2 regions of the Hahella aquimaris genome follow, and region 2 is predicted to be linked to the other one. Evidence: predicted binding sites of a transcription regulator. Region 2 holds the regulator's gene; the other holds the start of a gene.
The links. The regulator LexA, encoded in region 2, represses DNA repair genes until DNA is damaged. The targets are predictions, from matches to a motif close to TACTGTNTANNTANACAGTA.

Region 1: the regulator LexA is predicted to act here: its motif matches at 10,751-10,770, upstream of recN (DNA repair protein RecN).

What each region holds. Positions count from the first base shown of each region.
Region 1 is NZ_CP132203.1:4,574,541-4,587,023, forward strand. It holds gene rlmE (23S rRNA (uridine(2552)-2'-O)-methyltransferase RlmE) at 1-1, opposite strand, end outside; gene yhbY (ribosome assembly RNA-binding protein YhbY) at 130-453, shown strand; gene greA (transcription elongation factor GreA) at 502-978, opposite strand; gene carB (carbamoyl-phosphate synthase large subunit) at 975-4,202, opposite strand; gene carA (glutamine-hydrolyzing carbamoyl-phosphate synthase small subunit) at 4,322-5,461, opposite strand; gene dapB (4-hydroxy-tetrahydrodipicolinate reductase) at 5,744-6,547, opposite strand; gene dnaJ (molecular chaperone DnaJ) at 6,654-7,781, opposite strand; gene dnaK (molecular chaperone DnaK) at 7,886-9,814, opposite strand; gene grpE (nucleotide exchange factor GrpE) at 9,945-10,529, opposite strand; gene recN (DNA repair protein RecN) at 10,792-12,456, shown strand.
Region 2 is NZ_CP132203.1:3,643,246-3,655,728, reverse strand. It holds gene O5O45_RS16165 (SDR family NAD(P)-dependent oxidoreductase) at 1-417, opposite strand, end outside; gene O5O45_RS16160 (AarF/UbiB family protein) at 714-2,672, shown strand; gene O5O45_RS16155 (DUF3135 domain-containing protein) at 3,140-3,481, shown strand; gene O5O45_RS16150 (TIGR01621 family pseudouridine synthase) at 3,643-4,338, shown strand; gene O5O45_RS16145 (hypothetical protein) at 4,352-4,537, opposite strand; gene htpG (molecular chaperone HtpG) at 4,709-6,634, shown strand; gene O5O45_RS16135 (DUF1329 domain-containing protein) at 6,776-7,984, opposite strand; gene O5O45_RS16130 (DUF6586 family protein) at 8,540-8,998, shown strand; gene O5O45_RS16125 (hypothetical protein) at 9,157-9,402, shown strand; gene lexA (transcriptional repressor LexA) at 9,448-10,050, opposite strand; gene O5O45_RS16115 (NAD(P)H-dependent oxidoreductase) at 10,304-10,885, shown strand; gene O5O45_RS16110 (collagenase) at 11,052-12,483, shown strand, end outside.

The sequences.
Region 1 (12,483 bases), 930 kb from region 2:
CTTTATTGCCTCTGACACGATTATTTTAGTATAGGCACATTTGCTGATACTGTGTTTTTTTGTTCAGAAAGTGCGCCATAGTGCGTTACTATACACGCTTTTCATACGCAAGAAGGTTTCCACACAGACATGACTCTACCCATAGAGCAACGCAAACAGTACCGCGCTATCGCACACCACTTGAAGCCAATTGTCACCATCGCCGGCGCGGGCATTACCGAAGGCGTTATCAATGAGCTTGAACGCGCATTGAACGACCACGAACTGATCAAGGTTAAAATTGCTGTCGGCGAAAAGGAAGAAAGAGCCGAGGTTATCAAAGAGCTTTGCGAGATGTCCCGCTCAGAATTAGTTCAAGTGATTGGGCGCACCGCGATATTGCTTCGCAAAAATCCCAGGCCGAATCCCAAGCTTTCGAACCTTTTACGCCACCAATCTGGCGCGGGCAAGTAAATTAAAAAAGCCGGCTGACGCCGGCTTTTTATTTACGCGTCGCCCTGGTTACAGGTGCTGTACGCCATCTATTTCATACTCAACCATGCCACTTGGCACCTGCACAACGACAACGTCGCCTACAGTTTTTCCAATCAATGCCCGCGCAATCGGCGAAGACACTGAGATTTTACCTTTCTTAATATCCGCTTCGTCATCACCCACGATCTGATAAGAGCTGACATCGTCTGTATCCAGATTGATGATATTCACGGTTACGCCAAAAATGACCTTACCTGTATTCTCAATAGAGGTCACGTCAATAACCTGGGACATGGACAACTTACTTTCAATTTCCGCAATGCGGCCCTCGATAAAGCTCTGTTGTTCACGCGCAGCATGATATTCGGCGTTCTCTTTTAAGTCTCCGTGCTCTCTGGCTTCCGCGATGGCCGTGATTACTCGCGGCCGATCCACAGTCTTCAGACGATTCAACTCTTCACGCAGGGCTTGCTCCCCTGCTTTTGTCATAGGTATTTTGCTCATTTGTCGCCTTGAATGGTTGCATGAATATCCTGAAGACGATTCACAGCGTGATCCTGCCCAACCTTGATTGCGCGGCAGAATGCCTCACCTCCCGTCAGGGTGGTGGTATAGGTCACCTTGTATTGTAGGGCCGACTTACGGATTTCCGCAGAATCCGCAATCGCCTTCCGGCCTTCCGTAGTATTGATAATCAAATCTACTTCTTCATTTTTTATGGCGTCTACGATGTGAGGTCTGCCTTCTCGCACTTTATTGATCCGTTTTACGGGAATGCCCGCTTCTTCGATCGCTTTTGCAGTCCCCGCAGTCGCCATAATCTCGAAGCCTACAGCATTTAACTCCTTAGCTAAAGACACCGCACCCGCTTTATCCGCATCCCTGACACTCAGGAACACAGTTCCGCCTGTCGGTAAAAAGTCTCCACCCGCCGCAGCCGCCTTCGCAAAGGCCTCATCGAAGCTTTTGCCAACGCCCATAACTTCGCCTGTGGACTTCATTTCCGGGCCAAGTATCGGGTCTACGCCAGGGAACTTATTAAACGGGAACACAGACTCTTTGACATTGTAGAAGCTGGGAATAATCTCCTTGGTAAAGCCCTGCGCTTCAAGAGACTTGCCCGCCATGCACAATGCAGCGACCTTTGCCAGCGACACGCCTATCGCTTTGGAAACGAACGGCACTGTACGAGAGGCTCTGGGGTTCACCTCTATCACATAAATTTCGCCATCCTGGTAAGCCAACTGCACGTTCATCAAGCCAACAACCTGCAGCTCAAGGGCCATTTTGATGACCGTTTCACGCATTTTGTCCTGAACATCCGCAGGCAAACTGTACGGAGGCAGCGAACAAGCAGAATCACCAGAGTGAACTCCCGCCTGCTCGATATGCTGCATAATTGCGCCGATCACTACTTTTTCGCCGTCAGAAACCGCGTCGATATCGACTTCAATCGCAGCGTTCAGGAAGTGATCCAGCAACACAGGACTATCGTTGGAAACTCGCACCGCGTCACGCATGTAGCGTTGCAGCTCGACTTCGTCGTAGACGATTTCCATGGCTCGACCGCCCAGGACATAAGACGGACGAACAACCAAGGGATAACCAATTTCCTTCGCTTTACTCAGCGCTTCTTCCTGGCTGCGAGCCGTCGCATTTGGCGGCTGTCGCAACCCCAACCGAACAACCATCTGCTGGAAACGCTCACGGTCTTCAGCACGATCAATGGCGTCAGGAGTTGTTCCGATAATCGGTACGCCTGCTGCTTCCAGCCCTCTCGCCAACTTAAGCGGAGTCTGACCACCGTAGTGAACGATTACGCCACGCGGTTTTTCCAAGTGAACAATAGCAAGAACGTCTTCCAAGGTAATAGGCTCGAAGTACAACCTGTCAGAAGTATCATAATCTGTGGAAACCGTCTCAGGGTTACAGTTGATCATGATGGTTTCATAGCCGTCATCCCGCAAAGCAAAGGCAGCGTGAACGCAGCAATAATCAAACTCAATCCCCTGACCAATTCTGTTAGGACCGCCACCGATAACGATAATTTTTTCACGATCGCTCGGTTGCGCTTCGCACTCTTCGTCGTAGGTGGAATACATGTAAGCCGTCGAGGAAGCAAACTCCGCAGCACAGGTATCCACTCGCTTGAATACCGGCTTGATGCCGTACTCCAGACGCTGCTTGCGCAATGCCTTTTCGTTGATGCCCAATAACTCGGCAAGACGCTGGTCAGAGAACCCCTTACGCTTCAGACGACGCAAGCGGTCAGCTGTCAAGTCTGATAGCGCCATATTGCTCAGCGCCATTTCATCTTTGATCAGATCTTCGATCTGCACCAGATACCAGGGGTCGACCTTGGTATATTCATAAACTTCCTTAACGCTCATTCCCGCACGGAACGCATCGCCAATAAACCAAATCCGCTCGGCGCCAGGCACTTTCAGACCACGGGTCAGAACGTCACTCGCATCTTCAGACCCCAGATCGACTTTAGGTTCAAAGCCAGCCGAGCCAACTTCCAGTCCGCGCAATGCTTTATGGAGAGACTCCTGGAAGTTACGCCCAATCGCCATCACCTCACCCACTGACTTCATTTGCGTCGTCAGTGTCGCATTGGCTTGCGGAAACTTTTCGAAAGTGAAGCGCGGCACTTTAGTGACCACATAGTCGATGCTCGGCTCAAAAGAAGCAGGGGTGACGCCACCCGTGATGTCGTTACTTAGCTCATCCAGGGTATATCCAACCGCCAGCTTTGCTGCAACCTTTGCTATGGGAAAGCCCGTTGCCTTGGACGCTAGCGCAGAAGAACGGGACACACGGGGGTTCATCTCAATCACCACCATGCGGCCAGTTTCAGGGTCCATACCGAACTGTACGTTGGAGCCACCGGTCTCCACGCCAATTTCACGCAACACCGCCACCGACGCGTTACGCATGATCTGGTACTCCTTGTCCGTCAGCGTCTGCGCTGGCGCAACTGTAATGGAGTCGCCAGTGTGCACACCCATGGCGTCAAAATTTTCTATAGAGCAGATGATAATGCAGTTGTCCTTCTTATCTCGAACAACCTCCATCTCGTACTCTTTCCAACCGATCAGCGATTCATCGATCAGCAACTCACGAGTCGGCGACAGCTCCAGGCCCCGTTCGCAAATCTCAATAAACTCTTCTTTGTTATAAGCGATACCGCCGCCGGAGCCACCCATTGTAAAGGAAGGGCGAATAATGGCGGGGAAGCCGATCTGATCCAGCACTTGCAGAGCTTCTTCCATGCTATGCGCAATAGCGGAACGAGGAGTTTCCAGACCGATGGCTTTCATCGCCTTGTCGAACCGCTCACGGTCTTCAGCTTTATCAATGGCGTCCTGTGTAGCGCCAATCATCTCTACGCCATACTGTTCAAGGACGCCTTCACGAGCCAAGTCAAGCGCACAGTTCAATGCCGTTTGCCCACCCATGGTTGGCAGCAGCGCGTCTGGGCGTTCTTTTTCAATGATTTTCGCAACTGTGCGCCAGTTAATCGGCTCGATGTAAGTGGCATCGGCCATGGCTGGATCAGTCATGATGGTGGCGGGGTTGGAGTTCACCAGGATAACGCGATATCCCTCTTCTCTCAGTGCTTTACACGCCTGCGCCCCGGAATAGTCAAATTCACAGGCTTGTCCGATAACGATAGGACCGGCCCCAATAATCAGGATACTATTGATGTCTGTACGTTTTGGCATGTGTGCTCTTCTACTCGCTCGAATCTTGCGACGCCCCGCAGGCCGCCGACATCACCCAGAATTACGCCTGTTTCGGTTCAGACGCGGCGCCGTCGGGCGCCGACGCTGAAATCCGAGTATTAGACTGATCGGTATTTGACTTCCCGCATGGAGTCAATGAACTGGTCAAATAAGGGAGCCACATCGTGCGGGCCCGGACTCGCCTCAGGGTGCCCCTGAAAACTGAAAGCGGCGACGTCAGTGCGTCGAATCCCTTGCAATGAGCCGTCAAACAGAGACTTATGCGTAGCCTCCAGATTGGCGGGCAGCGAAGACTCATCCACTGCAAAACCATGGTTTTGACTAGTGATCATCACTTGCCCTGTGCGCAGATCCTGCACAGGATGGTTAGCGCCATGATGTCCGAATTTCATCTTCTCAGTGCGCGCGCCACTGGCCAGCGCCAGCAACTGATGCCCCAAGCAAATGCCGAACACAGGAGTCTGGGATTGCAAAACTTCAGCAATAGCCTCTATGGCGTAATCGCAGGGCTCAGGGTCGCCAGGGCCATTAGAAAGGAACACACCATCGGGAGACATCGCCAGCACATCCTGCGCAGGAGTTTTCGCCGGCACCACTGTCACGCGACAGCCACGCTCAGCGAGCATACGCAAAATATTCTTTTTCACGCCAAAGTCGTAGGCGACAACATGAAATTCCGCGTCCCCGAGAGTCTGATATCCCTCTCCAAGAACCCAAGTCGACTCTGTCCAATTCAGAACATCAGTACGAGTCACCTCTTTGGCGAGATCCATCCCTTTAAGGCCAGGAAATGCTTTAGCCGCGGCCAGAGCTGCTTCCGGGGTAGCTCCTTCGCCCGCCATAATGCATCCGTTCTGCGCGCCTTTTTCCCGTAAAATACGCGTCAGGCGGCGGGTATCAATGTCAGCGATAGCGACAATGCCGTTTTCCCGGAGATATTCCGATAAACTTTTTTGGCTGCGCCAGTTGCTAACTGTCATGGAAAGATCGCGAATCACCAGACCTGCCGCCCAGACTTGGTCTGACTCGACATCTTCTTCGTTGGTTCCAGTGTTGCCTATGTGGGGGTATGTGAGAGTGACAATTTGTTTTGCGTAGGAAGGATCGGTAAGTATTTCCTGGTATCCGGTCATCGCAGTGTTGAAAACCACTTCGCCGGTGGTTTCGCCGGCTGCGCCGATAGATATCCCATGAAATAAGCTTCCGTCTTCAAGTGCTAGTATTGCGGGTGTAGTCAATTCCATAGCTCGCCAGTTGAAAACGTCTAATCAAACACTTATGAAGGTGGACTCAACTTGCAAAAAAGCGAGAGGGAGATTTAAACTCCGTCCCGCTTTTTAGTGATGTCCGATGTGTATGGGCAACTTGCGCACAAACCCCAATATTCTAGTGGATTTGGCCTGGACTGTCTATTTGTTTTCCACTCTATTTTTGTTGGCGCTTTATTCTTTTCTGGTTTTTTAACACCCGAAACCGTTCAAGCTCAACATGCGCATACCGCCCTCAGAAAACAAATCAGCCTATTTTAAGCCCAGTACATCCTGCATGTCATACAGCCCTGGAGCGACGCCATGCAGCCATAAGGCGGCTTTAACCGCGCCTTTTGCAAACGTCATTCGACTGCTCGCCTTATGCGTTATCTCTATACGCTCTCCCATAGTCGCAAACATCACCGTATGCTCGCCAACAATGTCGCCTGCGCGAATCGTCTCAAATCCAATGGTCTTTTTATCCCGCTCTCCGGTAATGCCTTCACGACCATAGACCGCGCACTCATTCAAGTCGCGCCCTAGCGCTTCAGCCACAACCTCACCCAATCTCAAAGCAGTACCTGACGGCGCATCCTTTTTAAAACGATGATGCGCCTCAATTACTTCCACATCGTAATCGTCGCCAAGCGTTTTGGCTGTCAGCGCAAGTATATTCAACAGCAAGTTCACACCCACGCTCATATTAGGGGCAAATACAACCGGGCAGTCCTTCGCCGCCTCAGACAGTTGCGTCTTTTGCTGCTCACTGAATCCCGTCGTGCCAATCACTATCGCTTTGCCTTCCTTACGGCAAAGCGCCAGCAACTCAAGCGTGGTCTCTGGCGAAGTAAAATCGATAATCACATCAAAGTCATCCAGCACTTGCGCCAAATCATCGACACAGGCAACGCCTCTATTACCCATGCCTGCGATTTCTCCAGCGTCGGCGCCAACTAAAGAGCTGCCAACTCGCACAGAAGCCGCCCCCAAAGTGGCATCCGGGTTATCGCAGACCGCTTCAACCAACACTTTGCCCATGCGCCCGGAAGCGCCCACTATCGCTACTCTGGTCATGCTTATTCCTTAGTTTTCTCTGGAATATTACTGTTACAGGTCTTCCACCACAGCTCCAATACAAAAAAACCGGCGTTCGCCGGTTTTTCGTTGCACATGCAGACTGCTAGAACTTCATATCGTCAAAAAAGCTTTTAACGCCTTCAAACCAGCTATGCTTTTTTGGCGCTTGTTGCCCGCCACTTTCCTCCATTGAGGATTGAAACTCGCGCAGCAAATCTTTCTGTTTTTTGGTCAGGTTTACAGGCGTTTCCACCACCACCCGACACAGCAAATCCCCCGGCGCGCCGCCGCGAACTGGAGTTACCCCCTTTCCTCGCAGACGAAACAGTCTGCCGGTCTGCGTCTCCTCTGGAATCTTGAGCTTCACCCGCCCGTCAAGCGTGGGCACTTCAAGCTCTCCGCCCAATGCCGCATCAACAAAGGAGATTGGCACTTCACAATACAGATTTCTGCCATCACGCGTAAAAATCTTGTGTTCGCGCACAGCGACCTGAACATACAAATCTCCGGGCGGTCCTCCGTTTACTCCCGGCTCGCCTTCACCGGATAAGCGAATGCGATCGCCAGTGTCCACACCGGCCGGCACTTTAACCGAAAGCGTCTTCTGCTCTTCCACATAGCCGCTGCCGTGGCAGGAGCGACAGGGGTTGCGAACAATCTTTCCAGCACCGCGACAGCGAGGACAAGTCTGCTGGATAGAGAAGAAGCCCTGCTGCATACGAACCTGGCCAGCGCCGTTACAAGTGCCGCAAGTTTCTGGCTGCGTACCTTTTTCCGCACCGCTTCCGCCACAACCTTTACACTCCACCTGAGAAGGAACGCGAATCTTCACGGTCGTACCGCGTACCGCTTCTTCCAAGTCAAGATCCAGGGTATATCTTAAATCTGAGCCGCGATTCGCCCGAGTGCGACCTCCGCCACCCCCGCCGAAAATATCGCCGAATACGTCGCCGAATATATCACTGAAACTGGCTCCACCACCAAAGCCGCCGGCTCCAGCATTGCCATCCACTCCGGCGTGACCGAACTGGTCATAAGCCGCTCTTTTCTGATCGTCCGAGAGAACGTCGTAAGCTTCAGTGGCCTCTTTGAACATCTCTTCAGCCGAAGCGTCTCCGGGGTTTCTATCCGGGTGATATTTCATCGCCAAACGCCGGTAAGCCTTCTTGACATCCTTACCGTCTACGTCCCGCGAAACGCCCAACACTTCGTAATAATCGCGTTTTGCCATAACTTAATCTTATGCGCCAACTGCAAAAAAACCGGATTATAACCTAAACACAATAAGGCAGTGCGGTTAAATTCCGCACTGCTTCAGGCATGCCAGGAGCCGGACTATTTCTTATCGCCGTCCTTAACTTCTTCAAACTCGGCGTCGACCGCATCATCTGCTGGCTTGCCAGCTGCGTCTTCAGCTTGAGCGCCAGCGTCTCCGCCTTGCTGGGCGGCCTGCTCAGCGTACATCTTCTGCGCCATGGAAGACGACGCTTCGCTCAGTTTCTGCATTCTGCTTTCAATGGCTTCTTTATCGTCGCCTTTGATCGCCTCTTCCAGCTCTTTGATGGCTGCTTCAATGGCTGCTTTTTCTTCTGCAGTCACTTTATCGCCAGCATCTTTAAGCGTTTTCTGAGTAGCGTGAACCAAAGCGTCAGCCTGATTGCGCGAAGACGCCAACTCTTCAAACTTCTTATCTTCCGCCGCATGCGCTTCCGCATCCTGCACCATCTTATCGATTTCGTCCTCGCTCAAGCCGGAAGAAGCTTTGATAACGATAGACTGCTCTTTACCAGTCGCCTTATCCTTCGCAGATACGTGCATGATACCGTTGGCGTCAATATCGAACGTCACCTCAACCTGAGGCACGCCACGGGGCGCAGGGGGCAGACCAGTCAAATCAAAACGACCTAATGACTTGTTCATCTGCGCTTGCTTACGCTCGCCCTGCAGAACATGGATAGTCACGGCAGTCTGATTGTCTTCCGCAGTAGAGAACACTTGCGATTTCTTGGTCGGGATAGTCGTGTTCTTCTCAATGATCGGCGTGGAAACGCCGCCCATGGTCTCAATGCTCAAAGACAGCGGGGTCACGTCCAGCAGCAGCACGTCTTTCACGTCGCCAGACAATACCGCGCCCTGGATAGCTGCGCCGATAGCGACCGCTTCATCAGGGTTAACGTCTTTGCGCGCTTCTTTACCAAAGAAGTCCGCTACTTTGCTCTGCACCAGAGGCATACGAGTTTGACCACCAACCAGAATCACCTCGTCGATTTCTGAAGAGCTGCAACCAGAATCTTTCAATGCAATACGGCATGGCTCAAGGCTACGCTCAACCAGTTCCTCCACCAGACTTTCCAGTTTGGCGCGAGTCACTTTAACGTTAAGGTGCTTGGGACCACTCGCATCAGCAGTAATATACGGCAGGTTCACATCAGTCTGTTGGCTGCTGGAAAGCTCAATCTTGGCTTTCTCAGCAGCTTCTTTCAGACGCTGCATCGCCAGCGGATCGCCTTTCAGGTCGATACCGGAGTCTTTCTTGAATTCCTGCGCCAGATAGTCGATCAAGCGCAAGTCGAAGTCTTCACCGCCCAGGAAGGTGTCGCCGTTGGTGGCCAGCACTTCAAACTGCATTTCACCGTCTACATCAGCAATTTCGATAATGGAGATATCGAAAGTTCCGCCACCCAGGTCATAAACGGCCACTTTACGGTCGCCGCCCTTCTTATCCATGCCGTATGCCAGCGCCGCCGCAGTCGGTTCGTTGATAATACGCTTAACTTCCAGACCGGCGATTCTGCCTGCGTCCTTGGTGGCTTGACGCTGGGCGTCGTTGAAGTAGGCAGGCACGGTGATAACCGCTTCAGTCACCTTCTCACCCAAAAAGTCTTCCGCCGTTTTCTTCATCTTTTTCAGAACTTCGGCAGAGATCTGGGGAGGCGCCATCTTTTTGCCTTTCACGTCAACCCAGGCGTCGCCGTTGTCAGCCTTGGCGATAGTGTAAGGCACCATTTTGATGTCTTTTTGAACTACATCGTCTTCAAAACGTCTACCAATCAGACGCTTGATGGCGAAAAGAGTATTCGTGGGGTTGGTTACCGCCTGACGCTTGGCGGATTGACCTACCAGCGTCTCATCGTCAGTGTAAGCAACGATGGAAGGCGTAGTGCGTCCGCCTTCGGAGTTTTCAATAACGCGCGGCTTGTCGCCTTCAAGAATCGCTACACAGGAGTTTGTAGTCCCCAGGTCGATCCCGATAATTTTACCCATAATTTGCTACTCCTGAAAAAATCTCGCTAATTGATTACCAGCTAATATTGGAGTTGATCTCAATTTTTCAACCCGCAGCCGGCGGGTTTTTGTACGTTTTCAACCGGCTCTGAACACGCGTAAAACGCGATCAGACGCCTTTTGACACCATAACCATGGCAGGCCGGATCAGACGACCGCTCAATAGATACCCTTTCTGTAATACTGCAATAACAGTATTTGGCTCTACGTCGGCCTGCGGCACCATGGACATGGCCTCATGAAATTCCGGGTTGAAGGGTTGTCCCATGGGATCAACCACTTCCACTTCGAATTTTTTCAGGCCAGAGTTGAACAGCGACAGCGTCATTTCCACGCCGTCTTTCAAAGTAGTGACCTGGGGTTCGGCGGACTCGGTAGCGCCACAGGCTTCCACCGCCTTTTCCAGGCTATCCACCACAGGCAAAAGCTCTTTCACAAAGCGTTCCAGAGCAAATTTACGCGCCTTCTCAACATCGTTTTCAGCACGGCGGCGCACATTCTGCATCTCAGCATGCACTCGCAACATTTGCTCTTTTTGCTCGCCGAGCTCCTGCTGCAACCTCTCAATCAACTCGTCACGGTCAACTGATTCGCCACTCGCCTGAGCCGTTTCAGCTTGTTCCGCCATTGCGGCTTGCACTTGATCGTCAGCGACGACTTGTTCTTCTACTTGACTCTTAGAATCTTCAGACATTAGATCGAATCTCCCAAAATCCATCCGATACTTTTGAATTGCCCTCAATATGGGGTCGATCAAACCGGTTTCAACCAGCCAAATATCGACAATCGCCAGGAAATGACGCAAGTCATCCAATATTGACTCCAGCCAGCATCGCAAATGGCCGTAAATCACACAAAAAATACCCTGCGCGCCCTCTTGTTGCGCTATGCATTTCGCTGTATAAATACGCAGATAACTGTATATATAGACAGTCAACCTTATAGGATAACGCCCTATGCTCACTCATTTGTCGATACGCAACCTCGCCATCGCCAGCCACCTGGAACTGGACTTCGCTGAAGGCATGACGGCTATCAGCGGGGAAACCGGCGCAGGAAAATCCATTGTTCTGGACGCCCTCGGCCTGACCCTAGGGGATCGTAGTTCTGCAGACATAGTGAGGCACGGTTGTGAGCGGGCTGAGGTAAGCGCAGTCTTTGATTTGAGACGTCTGCCGGAGGCGTTGGCCTGGCTGAAATCCAGAGAGCTGGATAATGGCGCGGAATGCATCTTACGCCGCACCGTCACCAACGAAGGTCGATCCCGCGGCTATCTGAACGGCCAGCCCGTCACCATGCAAGACCTTCGTGAGCTTGGCGAAACCCTCATGGATATCCATAGTCAGCATGAGCACCAGTCTCTACTGAAAAAGGAAACCCATCTGAAAATGGTGGATGACTTTGGCGGACACACCAACCAACTACAACAAGTACGGGAACACTTTCAATCCTGGCGCAGGGTCGCAGCCAAATTGAAGGAAAAGCTCAGTCACAGTGAAGAGCTGGAAGCGCGGGTGCAACTACTCACTTACCAAGTCGAGGAGTTGGACGCCCTGGCTTTACAGGAAGGCGAAATTGAGCAATTGGAGCAGGAGCAGGAGCAACTCGCCAACGCAGAAAGCATCATTATGAAAGTGCAGCAGGTTGGCGAAGGCTGCCTGGAGGCGGATGGCGGCTGTATCGATCAGCTGCGACGGGCCATTCACCTGCTGGAAGAAGTCAACCTCAACAACGCATCCTTACAAACCGCCCGCCAGATGCTGAACGAAGCAATGATTCAGCTCGACGAAGCCAATGGGGAACTACGACATGTGCTGGACAGCGTGGAGATCAATCCCGAACGCTTGCAAGAGGTAGAAGCGCGACTTACCGCCATCTATGATCTTGCGCGCAAACACCGCGTAGGTCCTGAAGAGTTGATGACGCGCCACGTCGAACTGGCGAGTGAACTCAACAGTCTGACTGATGGCGAAGAGAATCTGGAAAAGCTTGAAGCCCAGTCCAAAGAGTTGGAGCAGAAATACAGCCAGGCAGCGCAAAAGCTTACAACCATGAGAGCCAAAGCCGGAGAAAAGCTACAAGGCGCGGTGAAAAAGCAATTAGTGAAACTAGGACTGAATCCTGAGTTCATCATCCAGTTCTCGCCTCTGAAATCCCCCTCTGCGCTGGGAGACGAAGAAGCGGAAATGTTGATCAGCATGAACCCAGGACAACCGCCCAAACCTTTGCAAAAGATCGCATCCGGTGGCGAACTATCGCGAATCAGTTTGGCGATACAGGTGGTCGCCGCAGCATCATCCGACACCCCTACATTGGTATTTGATGAAGTGGATGTCGGCATCGGCGGCGGCACGGCGGAAATTGTTGGGCGCATGCTGAGAGAGCTTGGGACGAAAGCGCAAATTCTCTGCGTCACACACTTAGCTCAGGTGGCTTCCCAAGCTCACAACCACCTTTTTGTCACCAAACATATAAGTAATGGTCAAACGCAATCAGCCATACTCAAACTGGAAGGCAGCGACCGCATACATGAAATCGCCAGAATGCTGGGCGGCGTGGATATTACTGAGCACAGCCTGGCGCACGCACATGAAATGCTGACTTCCAGCCAGCTTCAGTAAGAGTCTCTACTGCAAACTGACTTGCTT
Region 2 (12,483 bases):
AGCGATGTTTAGGATGCGGCCGCCGCCTTGCTCCACCATATCGCGGCCAAACAGCTTGCACAGCGAGGTGAGTACGGTCACGTTGAGATAGATGGTCTCTTCTTCAAGCTGATAATCGCGTTCGATGAACGAGCCAAAATATCCTCGTCCCGCATTATTCACCAGACAGTCTATCCGCAAGTTGCGAAAACGCACCTCGTCGTATAGCGCTCGCGCAGCGTTATCAGCAGTCAGGTCGAAACCGATGCACTGGCTATCGGCTCCATATTTCTCTTTCAGCTCTGTAGCGAGACGCTCCAGATTGTCGCTACGTCTGGCGACCAGGGCCAGATTCCAACCATTGCGGGCGAATACCCGCGCCAACGCCAGGCCAATACCGGAGGAGGCGCCCGTGATCAATACAGTTTTCGCGCTCATAATCCCAACCCTGTCTTGTGTTATGCGTGTTTATCAGATGCCTGCTTTACCTTGATGAAAGCGTGTGACTCGTCGTGAAGCCGGACTGTTTTAATACGCCCATAAAGCACCGAACAGCAGTCTATCAATATAAATGACCAGTGGTCATTTTCAATTTGGCCAACTCCATCAAACTTTATCTATTCGCTCTGTGGATAAGTGCTAGACTGCTTTTTTGCCTCGAATGATATTGATAAGCTTGGAGCTTGTCGGACTTCATAAACAACCTATGGATAGCATCAGGCTCTGGCGCCCACATGAGTGAATCGGACCCAAAGAAGTTCATCGAGATTAACTTTCCGGTTTTAAAGCAACGAACTGACCGGATGTTGCGGGGGGCTGGTCAGTTTGCGGTCAGTACGGTAAAACTGCCGAAATCCTTTCTTCCTATCGGCCAGTTGATCCTCAGCGACGACCTCATTGACAGAGAACAACTGGCCTGCGAACTGGACCTGTTATTCGAAGCCCTCTACCAGCACCCCATCTCAGAACAATCCAAGGCCCTGACCGGGTATCTGCGTAAATACAAACTGATTCCCAATGAAGAGACGACTGAGGGCCTGATTCAGTTTCTGGTCAAACAGACTGTGTCGCGAAGCCCGGTGGAGATTCCGGAAGCCATCGTCAATGAGTTCTGGCAGTTCTTCCATGAGTTGATCAGCGCGCCGGAGTTGAAAGGGCTGGTGGAGCTCAACCTGGATATTATCCGCTCCGTGTTGCGCGCCTATGAACCGCTGCTGGTGGATATCATCAATCGCATCAAACATTTGCGACATGTGAATAATCTGGCTATCGGCGAAATGGCGCAAAAGGCGAGGGTGTTGCGCAGCGATCTGGCGATATTGCGGCGGCAGATCCGCGCTATCCGTTATATCAAGCCCTTCCTGCAAACCGATCCGCGTGATTTCGCCGGACAGGCGCAGATTGTGGCGAAAATGGTGCGCGAATTCGGCCCTTTATTTATCAAAATGGCCCAGGTAGCCGCTGCTAATGCAGAGTTCCTGCCGGAGGAAATCGCCACTGAGCTGAAAGTGTTTCAGGAAGACGTGCAGCCGATGACGGCGGAGGAAGTGAATCAGGCGTTTCTGGAATGCTACGGCAAGCTTCCAGGAGAGATATATTTCGGTTTTGATGTCGCCAATCCCTTACGTTCAGGTTCCATTGGTTCGGTATATGTAGCGAAGAAACCCGTGCGCCGGGATGGCGTCGAAATGCTGGTTCCAATCGTCGTGAAGGTGTCCAGGCACAATCTTGAGCGGGAATTTCAGATGGGCGCGCTGGCCCTGGAGCTGATGTTGATATCCAGTCAATACTGGGCGCCCCACACCAAATTGTTACCGTTTTTGGAAGCAATGTCCCGCCAGGTTAAAGAGTTCACGCGAGGGTTCGAACAGGAGCTGAACTTCGAGGACGAAGCGGCGATACAAAAACGTTTTCATCGTCGCTCCCAGGACAGCGATAGTTGGTCCGTGCCACAAATTTACTCCGCCACCGGGCGCATTATTGAGATGGAATACCTTGAGACGGCGTTGTCGGTGGATCGTCTGCTGCGGGAAGTAGCGGGACAGGAGAAGGAAGACCTGCGCCGGAAAGTCGCAGAGCGCTTTCTATTCACCATTTTGCAGCACGTCCTGGTGTATCAAGAGTTTCACGGCGATTTACACCCGGGCAATATCATGGTGACGCCCGAAGGTCGCTTGTTTCTGATTGACTGGGGCAATGTGGTGGATATGCGGGGTAAGTGGCCGTTGGTCTGGGACTATGTTTATGGCGCGCTGACGGCGGATGTGGAGCGTCTGACCCACGCATTGATCGAAATGAGCACGCACCCGGAGGACAATCGCCGCCGCAGAGAGTTTATTCGCGCCGCCTTGACGGAAACGCTGAAGAAGAAGGGGGTCACGCCACTGGGCGTTCATGCCCTGACGCAATTGTACAAAGAGGGCGTGACAGGCGTTCAGCGTCGTTTGCAAACAGTGATGCACCTGCTATCCAACACCTATCAACTGGGAATTATCGTTCAAAGCGACTACTTGCACCTGAGCCGTTCCATTACTGCAATGGCGGGCGCCTATCTGAGCATGTATGAGCAGGCTCCGCGCTCTCAGTTGTTTATGGATCTGGGACTCGGCGTTACGTTTTTTCCCTATCGCCTGGTTCGTGACCGCATACAGAGCCGGTTAAAGAACTTGCGAGGACTGATCAGCGGCGCCTGAGTTAGTCCAATATGACGTCTCAAGCGGCATTGATGGCGAGTCTTTAAGTGTGTCTCGCCTCACATTTTTGTTAACAGGCCCTGCCTTTTTCCCCATCTTTCCTAGACCACTTAGGTTGTCTATCTACCTGTCAACCTTAGCTTGCTATGCTAACCGGCTTGTATATAAAGCCTTTTATTTACACAGGTATAACTAATTTTACACAATGTAACATGCCATTTTTTTCTGGTAGAATGCATTTTATGTGTACAGGTCAAAAGCAGACTTGTACTATCTAAATATGGTTAAAAATTGAACAAAATAGGGTGTGGCTTTTTCTGGTTGGGTCCATGTCTTGAGCGCTGGGTGAGACCGGCTTGAAGCTTAAGAGCCTATCGCTTTTCAGCAGGTGGCTGCTGAGTCGTAACAAAAAGCCGCTGGGTAGTATGAAAGCCGAATCAGGCTGTAGTGTAGTAAGAGAGCTTAGAATGGAACTTCCACATTTTGATGAATTGCTTGAAATGGCCAAACAAAGGCCTGAAGCATTGGAAGCGCTAAGAGAAGAGATGGTGGAGTACATCATCACCTCCGCCCGGACTGACTGTCAGCGCAAGCTGCGCGGACTTCAGTTCAAGGTCGATATGACCCGCGCCAGAGCCAAGACCCCCTTGGCGGCATGCATCAAGATCAGTCAGTTAATGCATGAATCCCTGGCGGAGCTGCGTTACTGTTTGAACGAGCGTTATGACTTCGCCTTGGCTGAGGCGGAAACCGCCCCGGTTTCCAATGCCGAAGTTATCTCCCTCGAAGACTATCGTAGTCGAGCCTGATCCCAGGCGCTTCTCTCTCCCGCAATGGATTGCCTTCTCGGCGTTAACTGATCGCAACGCCGTCTGATGTGTTTTAACCGGTTTCGGCGGTCTCCACTCGTGCATTGTTGGCGCCTGGGGTAAACTGCCGCCCCATCTGCCGTCCGATGTGGAGTGAAACGGTGAATACATCCTCTTTTCAAATAGTCGCCGACTACGATGACTTGCTGGTCGTTGATAAAGCGCCAGGAACATCTTTTCATGATGACGACGGACTGCCGGGCTTGTGCTCCAGCGTGGCGGAAGCCTTAGGCATCCGCGTTTATCCTGTGCATCGCCTTGATAAAGTGACGTCCGGACTATTATTGCTGCCGAAAACACCAGCGTTAGCTCGCGAATTGACCGAGCAGTTCAGCTCCCGCCAAGTTGAGAAGTTTTACTTGGCCCTGTCTGGGCAAAAGCCGCAAAAAAAGCAGGGTAAAATCATCGGTGATATGGAAAAAGCGCGCGCGGGCGCTTGGAAGTTAACCCTGGGGCGTGAAAATCCCGCAGTCACCCAGTTCTTCAGTCACACGCTAATGCCCGGCGTCAGGGCTTTTATCGTACGTCCTTTAACAGGGAAAACACATCAGATTCGCGTTGCCTTGAAAAGTATCTCCGCACCCATCGCCGGGGATGAACTGTATGCGGGAAAGGCGGCCAGAGATTTTGATCGCACTTATTTGCACGCCTATGGATTGCGTTTCAGCTATAAAGGGGAGCGCCATGCGATCATCCGTCCGCCGCAGATTGGAGAGTTGTTTGTGTCCGAGGCGATGCGCGACTTATTGGCGGAGGGGTGGGCGTCTCCCTGGGATCTGCCCTGGCCAGGGCGCTGAGCGTCCGGCGCCGTTACAGCGCCAGCACTTTCTGCTCGCCGCAGCGGGCGCAACGGTACACCGTCACCAGCTTGCCTGATTTTACGTCGAATTGCTTTTCCTTACTGACCTCCCATTTGTGAAAGCCGTTGCGGCACAAGGTTTTGCCTTTGGCTTTTTTCTTCAGGGACGGCCTCTTGAATGGAATGACATCTCCCACGGGGCTTCTCGCATTTGTTAGTCATGAAAATGTGAGCATAGCTCCGAAACGGTTGAAATATCCATATTCGCCCCCACTTTCTGGCCACAAGCGCCGGATAAATCGCCGGCCTGCAATCAATATTATTTCACTTGTTTCCGATACGGACTTACGCCAGGAGTTTGTCGACCGATGACGACTGCAACAGAAAAACAAACCTTAGGCTTTCAGGCTGAAGTGAAGCAATTGCTTCACCTGATGATTCATTCGCTCTATAGCAACAAGGAAATATTCCTTCGCGAATTGGTATCCAACGCGTCGGACGCCTTGGATAAGTTACGCTTTCAGGCGTTGAGCAAAGAAGACCTCTACGAGGGCGACAACGACCTCAAAATTCGCCTGGAGTTTGATGAGAAAGCACAGACCATCACTTTATCGGACAACGGTATCGGCATGAGCCGTGATGAAGTGGTGACGAACTTGGGCACCATCGCCAAATCCGGTACGGCGGAATTTCTTTCCAGTCTGACCGGCGACCAAAAGCAGGATTCACGTCTGATCGGGCAGTTTGGCGTCGGCTTCTATAGCGCCTTCATCGTCGCCGACAAGGTTGAGGTCTATACCCGACGCGCAGGCATGAAACCTGAAGAAGCGGTGCGCTGGGAGTCCAGAGGAGAAGGCGATTTCTCTATTGAAACTGTGACCAAAGAAGAACGCGGTACGCGCATCGTGTTGCACTTGAAGGAAGAAGAGAAAGAGTTCGCTAACGGTTGGCGCCTGCGCAGCCTAGTGAAGAAATACTCTGACCATATTTCCTTCCCGGTTGAAATGATAAAAGAAAATATGGACGTCGGGGACGAAGAGGAAGGCAAAGAGAAGACGGAATCCGCGCCTGAATTCGAATCGGTTAACGAAGCCACCGCTCTCTGGACCTTACCCCGTAACGAGATCAAAGACGAAGACTACAAAGAGTTCTATAAGCACATTGCTCACGACTTCAGTGATCCATTGCTGTGGGCGCATAACCGTGTGGAAGGCAAGCTGGACTACACCAGTCTGTTGTATGTTCCCGCAAAAGCGCCCTATGACTTGTGGAATCGCGAAGCGCCGCGTGGTCTGAAACTATACATCCAGCGCGTTTTCATCATGGATGACGCCGAGCAGTTCCTGCCGTTGTACCTGCGCTTCGTAAAAGGCGTCGTGGACTCCAACGACTTGTCCCTGAACGTATCGCGGGAAATTCTGCAGAATGACAAGGCGGTGGAAAGCATGCGCTCGGCGCTGACCAAGCGCGTGTTGGACCTGTTGTCCAAACTGGCTGCTGACGATGCGGAAAAATATCAGTCCTTCTGGGACGAGTTTGGCCGCGTGTTGAAAGAAGGCCCTGCTGAAGACTTCGCTAACCGCGAGAAAATCGCCAAGTTGATGCGCTTCTCCAGCACACACCAGGATGACGACAAACAGACCCAGTCTTTGGAAGACTATGTCAGCCGTATGAAGCAAGGGCAGGATAAGATTTATTACATCACTGCCGAGTCCTACAGCGCTGGAGTGAAGAGCCCCCATCTTGAGATCTTCCGCAAGAAGGGCATTGAAGTGCTGGTGATGCATGACCGCATTGACGAGTGGCTGATGAGTCATCTGAACGAGTTTGACGGCAAGCACTTCCAGGATATCGCCAAAGGTGAATTGGACCTGGGCGAAGTGGAAGACAAAGAAGAGAAGCAGAAGCAGGAAGAGGTTTCCAAAGAGGCGGAACCTTTGCTTAACCGCTTGAAGGAAGTGCTGAAAGACCATGTGGAAGAAGTGCGTGTGACTCATCGTCTGACCGACTCTCCCGCCTGTCTGGTGGTAGGAGCGTACGATATGGGCGTGCAAATGCGTCGCATCATGGAAGCGGCGGGTCAGGCGTTGCCCGAGAGTAAACCGACCTTTGAAATCAACCCTGAGCATCCTTTGGTGAAAAAACTGGGTGAAGAGCAGGGCGCGCGTTTCGAAGATCTGACCTGGGTGCTGTTTGATCAGGCGCGATTGGCCGGCGGCGAGAACCTGAAAGATCCCGCTGGCTATGTAAGCCGTCTGAATAAACTGCTGCTTGAGCTTTCTAATGCGGGCTAAGCCGCGTATAGCTAAGTAAGTCGCAGTAATAGAAAGGCCGCTATAATCAGCGGCCTTTTTTGTGGGAGTGACCCGTCCTGAATAGGTGTCAACCTATTTCAGGACTGGGCAGAAAGTTGGGTAGGTTTTGATTTAAGAAAGCTAGCGTCTGGCGGCGCGACGGACGGCTGAAGTTGAGAAGTCGCTGTCTCTCAGTCCGGGCGCAAAGTCACGAGGCCTTTCTTCGTTATCCAGACCGTCGACGAAATAACGCCCTGACTTCAGGTCGTAAATAACCTCCAACGTGGTCCAGGGGGCTTTCACCTCGTAGTAGTTCACCAAATGGGCTTCCGATACACGCCACAGCTCGCCTTTATCGTCATAGTCCTCCGCAACCAGCAGTTGCCAGGAGTCCTCGTCAAAGTACATGCGGCGCTTGTGATAGATATGACCCAACCCCTCACGCAGGACGCCTTCCACCACCCACACCCGGTGGGCTTCATAGCGGGCATGCTCCTGGTTGATATGGCCGGGACGCACGATGTCGTTCATGCGCAGGTTGCTGGAGTGCAGTTGGTAAGCGTTGTAAGGCACATACATGATCTTCTTGGCGATCAGCGTCCATTCATATTGGTCCGGCGCTCCGTTGTACATATCAATCTGATCGGTGGTGCGCAGGCCTTCGCTATTTGGAGCCTCGGCGTCGTAGGCCAGGTTGGGAGAGCGCCGCAGGCGACGTTCACCGGCCTGATAGCGCCAGGACTGTCTGGGAGAGCGAATCTGATCCAGCGTCTCATGCACCAGGTTCATGGTGCCAGCGAGCTTGGCGGGAGCGACTACCTCCGTCTTGAGATAGAAGATTTTGTTGTCAATGTCTTCCGGCCGATTGTGCTGCTGAGCATACACAAAGAAATACTCATAATCGGTTGTCACCGGCGTGTAAGAGCCGTCTGGAAGGGTGGCGGCGAACGAAGAGCGAAATGCAGCCTCTTCCCCTCGGTAGCGCAGGATATGGTTCCAGATGATCTCTACCCCCTGATTAGGGATCGGGAAAGGACTGGTGATCAATGAGCCTTTAACGCCCGTGCCGCGAGGCATCAGTTCCGCCTTGGCGGCGTTCTGCTTAAGGGCGGCGTAGACGTGGTCAGGGTAAGACGCGCTGCGACGGCTGGGATACACCTTCAGAATGTAATCACTGGGATACTTCTGCAGGAGAGCCTTGTGGCCTTCGGTCAGCTTGTCTGAATAATCCTGTGCATTACCGGTGTTAATGATGAAGCGTGGAACGTCCGCATCGAAAGGGTCGGCATGCCATTTGTCAGGATTGTAGTTCGCAGGCGGTTGCTTAATGCCTCCATCCCAAGAGGGCACTTCACCTCCTTCGCTTCCGGCCCTTTCGGCGCCAAGCGGCGTGAGATCCTGGTCCAAACGTGCAACCTGATCCGGCGGCGCCTTAGCTGGGGCGTTTTGCGCGATTAGTGAAAATACGAGTAATACCAGTGCGTTATTTATATTTTTTCTTGCGTTACGGCTATAAGCCATGTCTTTCTCACTCTCTTTCTAAAAGTAACAGACAGTTCCCTTACTTTCTCTCCCTGGACAAAATTATAGCAGTCTAAAATATTATTCTAGTTTTCTCACTAGCGCCTTTGTTAGCGTTTATGGCGGGTTGCTGCTGAACGTTAACTTGTGTAAGGGGCGAGCCTGGGGATCGGATGCTAAGCTATGAGAAAGAGGTTGCTGATAGTTGACCGCCATTTTTTGTGGAAACCTGAGTCGGATGAGGGGGGTAATAGTAAGAAATTTAGGCGTCTAAACGAATCGGAATTGCGCCTCAGGAAATAGTCCGGAGGGGAATTTTTTATTAAAGAACTTATGGTTAAAAACCTATACACTAATAAAGAGCAATTGTTGATGAGTTAAGGTATGTCTGGAAAGTGGCTGACTTTTGTTAATGAAAACCTGTTTTTCGCCAAGCTGCAGTTGCAGTGGAGGGATTCATCCTCAACGGTGGCGGAAAAGCAATGCGCCGGACGGGCGGCTTTGCGTTTTCTGCAGCAGGCATATGTCGGCTTCTTGAATGAGCTTGCGGAGCAGCGTCGCATCAAAGTTAAGGTTGAGACGCTCGCTGACTTGGAAGGCCAGCTGGAAGTCGAATCGCCAGAGGTAATCAGCATGAAACTGGCGGCGGCTCAACCTGATTCCTGGCTGGCTCAACTGCTGAAACAATTTGGGGAAATATCTCGCCCCCGAAAAAATGAAACGCCGCAGAATGAAAATATTATCGCCGCCACGTCCGCTCCATATGCAATGGAGTTAACGGCGATACTGGAGTCCATGCAGGCGTTCATCAACGAGATGAGAGAGCACAGTTTTGAGTGGTAGAGGTAAGCTTGAATGAAAGAAACCCTCTCAGGCCTCGACTGATAACAGCTTAGGAAAATGTATGAGGCGCCTGTGGCTAGTTTTCTGATGTGTTCGCTCCCGGGTGTTGGGACGATGGAAAACATTTCAGTGAGAACTTACGAGTAGGAGATTTGGAAATGGCATCAAGCTTCTTTGAAATTGTTCAATTGCCGAATGGTGATTTCGCTTTGCAACCCATGGGGGGCGGAAGCGAACATTTGGTGAAAATCAGCTTCGGTCAGGAAGCCAAGGCATATCTGGCGGAAAATGACGCAGCCGTTGCGCATGCAATGATAAATGCGGCGATTAAACTGGTAGGAGATATGCGGGAAGAGGCAATTCGCCAGTCTGAGGCGGAAGAGAAACCGAAAACCGTACACTAAAGCCCCCGGCTGCCCGCGCAAGGGCAGTCGGCGCTTCGTTCCCTGTTAGCGGCGGATAACGCCGACGCCCAGTCCTTCGATGTCCAACGGTTGTTGCGACAGATTCACTTCGATTGGTTCAAACTCTTCGTTTTCCGGCAGTAAAAGCACTTTGTTTTTTTGGCGCTGAAAACGCTTTACGGTCACTTCATCGCCAATACGCGCAACGACAATTTGTCCGTTATGGATATCAGTCGTGCGGTGCACCGCCAGTAAGTCGCCGTCGAGTATTCCCACGTCCTTCATGCTCATGCCTTTGACGCGAAGGAAATAATCGGCGGAAGGAGTAAAGAAGGACGGAGGCAAGTCGCAATATTCTTCAATATTTTCCTGGGCCAGAATGGGATAACCCGCTGCAACCTGGCCGACAATTGGAATCCCCTGATTTTGCGTTTCCGTCGCTGGCAACCTGATGCCGCGAGAGGCTCCGGGAACCATCTCTATAGCGCCTTTCTTCGCCAGAGCTTTCAGGTGCTCCTCCGCAGCGTTAGCGGAGCGAAATCCCAGGCGATTGGAAATTTCCGCCCGAGTAGGTGGATAACCCGTTTCCTCAATATGCTCGCGAATCAGTTGTAAAACCTGCTCCTGACGCTTGGTTAGCTTAATCACTCCACCCTCCGGCGACCCCAAAAAGGTCTGATAAAATCAGTGTACACTATATGTTTATCCATGTCTGTTTATGTATACAGTAATGGTGTGGGCAAGTAAAGAAAAAATGTCTAAGTGACTGAGGTTTAAGATGAAAACTCACATAGGGCTCCACTAGTTCAAGCGAAACAGTTGAATATTGACCAGCAACAAATGCCTATCATGGTTTATCGAGAGAATATAAGAGAATGTTTAGTTTCTCAGGGAGCAGCAGATGGGCTCGCGCATTTTGATTATTCAGGGGCACCCAGACCCTCAGGGAGGTCGATTTTGTCACGCTTTGGCTGACGCATATGCAGAAAGCGCGGAGACGGCAGGACATGAGGTGCGTAGGTTGGCGGTGGCGACACTGAGTTTTCCCTGGTTGCGTTCTAAACAGGAGTTTGAAGAGCAATTTCCGCCGGAGGTGATTATCGCCGCACAAAAAGAAATCCAGTGGGCTGAATGTCTGTTTATCGTTTATCCGTTGTGGATGGGAGATATCCCGGCGATATTAAAAGCTTTTCTGGAGCAGACGCTGCGTCCGGGTTTTGCTATAAGCGGCGGCGATAAATGGCCCAGGCGCTTATTGAAAGGACGCAGGGCGCATGTTGTCGTGACGATGGGGATGCCTGCGTTTGTATATCGCTGGTTTTATCGCGCGCACAGCTTAAAAAGCTTAAAACGCAATATCTTGGGGATTTGTGGCGTTTCGCCGATCCGAACCTCTCTGATTGGCGCGGTGGAAGATTCAAACCCTAAATCCCGAAAACAGTGGCTGGATAGAATGCGTGTGTATGGCGGTAAGGCGATATAGCCTTTGGTTGAACCAATGCATTATCGGCTTGGCGTTTTTGATACAATTTGATGCTTTTCTTAGACAGACCGATAAGTTCTACCGGTATATCTTCATTGCCCGTGCGGTACTTTCATAATCTGCGACGAATTCTTTATACAAGTTGTAAATCTCTTCAGGAATTGTAATGACGCCAGCGAATAGATGGTTTAGGGCCCCCTTTGTGGTTGGCGTTGTCTTTTTCATTCTCACTGTCAGCGCAATGACATGGTCGAAGGGCGGTGGGGAGCTTTTTAAATATTTTCGACACAATTCGGAGCAACCGGAAAAGCTATCAGAGTTACCCCCGCCGCTGCCGGCATACTGTCGAACTAAAGAGGATGAATCTTATTACGAGGAAGAGAGTGAGCCTGATTGCTATTTGGACGGAATGACGGGGCTTTCGGGTGACGAATTTGTTCTGGCTATATGGGGAATGGATCATCGTTGTGTGAGGGAAATGGTCTTCATGGAAGAACAAGCTCTTCTCAATATATTTTCAGAAGCCAACATGTCCGCCGTAGCGCAAACAGCCACTTCAGAATCATCTTATTTTCAAGACGATAACTTCTATGAACTGACGAACCTCACTCAATACTTGCATGCGGGATATGTGCTGGAGAGAAACCGCCCGCGTAAGAAGAAATTATATGGAAAGGCGTTGCAGAAGCAGGTTGCGATAGCTGTCGTCCAAGTTGCCAATAATGCTTTGCAAGGCTCTGCCGGAACAGGTAGCGCCCGATTGGCGGAGTTGTCTTTTAAACTGGTAAACAGTTCCGATAATCAGGGAGCGGTCGTCAATGACTCGGTCTCCTGGCTAGAGAAACTGGGCTCATTGACCGGCGCCAGTGGGCGTTATGATTCGGCGTTAAACGAGCTTTTCAATATCTACTATAAAGGCCATGACAATGACGCCTTTGTCGACATTGCCTCTCATGATTCGCAGTTTCCTAATGCACTCTATCGCTTCATTGTTGATAAAGATTCGTGGCTGGTAGGCGGCCGTGAGTATCTATTGATGAATGCCGTCAAAGAACTCGGACGCTTTTTGCAATATAAAACGATAAAGGATGATACAGGTCACTTCATACGTAGCTTGATCAACAGGTATGACCTGAGCCGTGACACGGCGAATGTGTGGAGCATTCTGGCCGGCTCAGTGGATTATTACGACAAGGCGAACTGTAGACTGTACAACGCCTGTGACTTTAGAAAGCGAGTCGAAACCGTTATTTTTCGTCGTGAGCGCGCGTGTGTCGGGACGGTCATAATTAGGGCCCAATCCATGACGGAGGATCAATTTGACTCCGCCTGTGAGGCTTTGTCACGGCGCGAAGACATCTTCCACGAGATGCTGAGCAGTGAACGAGAGCCTGTTGCTGACGACCAGAATGACACTCTGGAAATGGTTATATTTAAAGACTCAGACACATTCGTTGATCTGGGATGGCTATTGTTTGATTCCGATGCTGTGACCGCTGGCGGCGTTTTCTATGAGGGCGACCCTTTTGATGAAGCGAACCAGGCGCGGGTTTTGGCTTACCAGTCTGAGGATGTTTCAGACTCCCATCAGGTGCTGA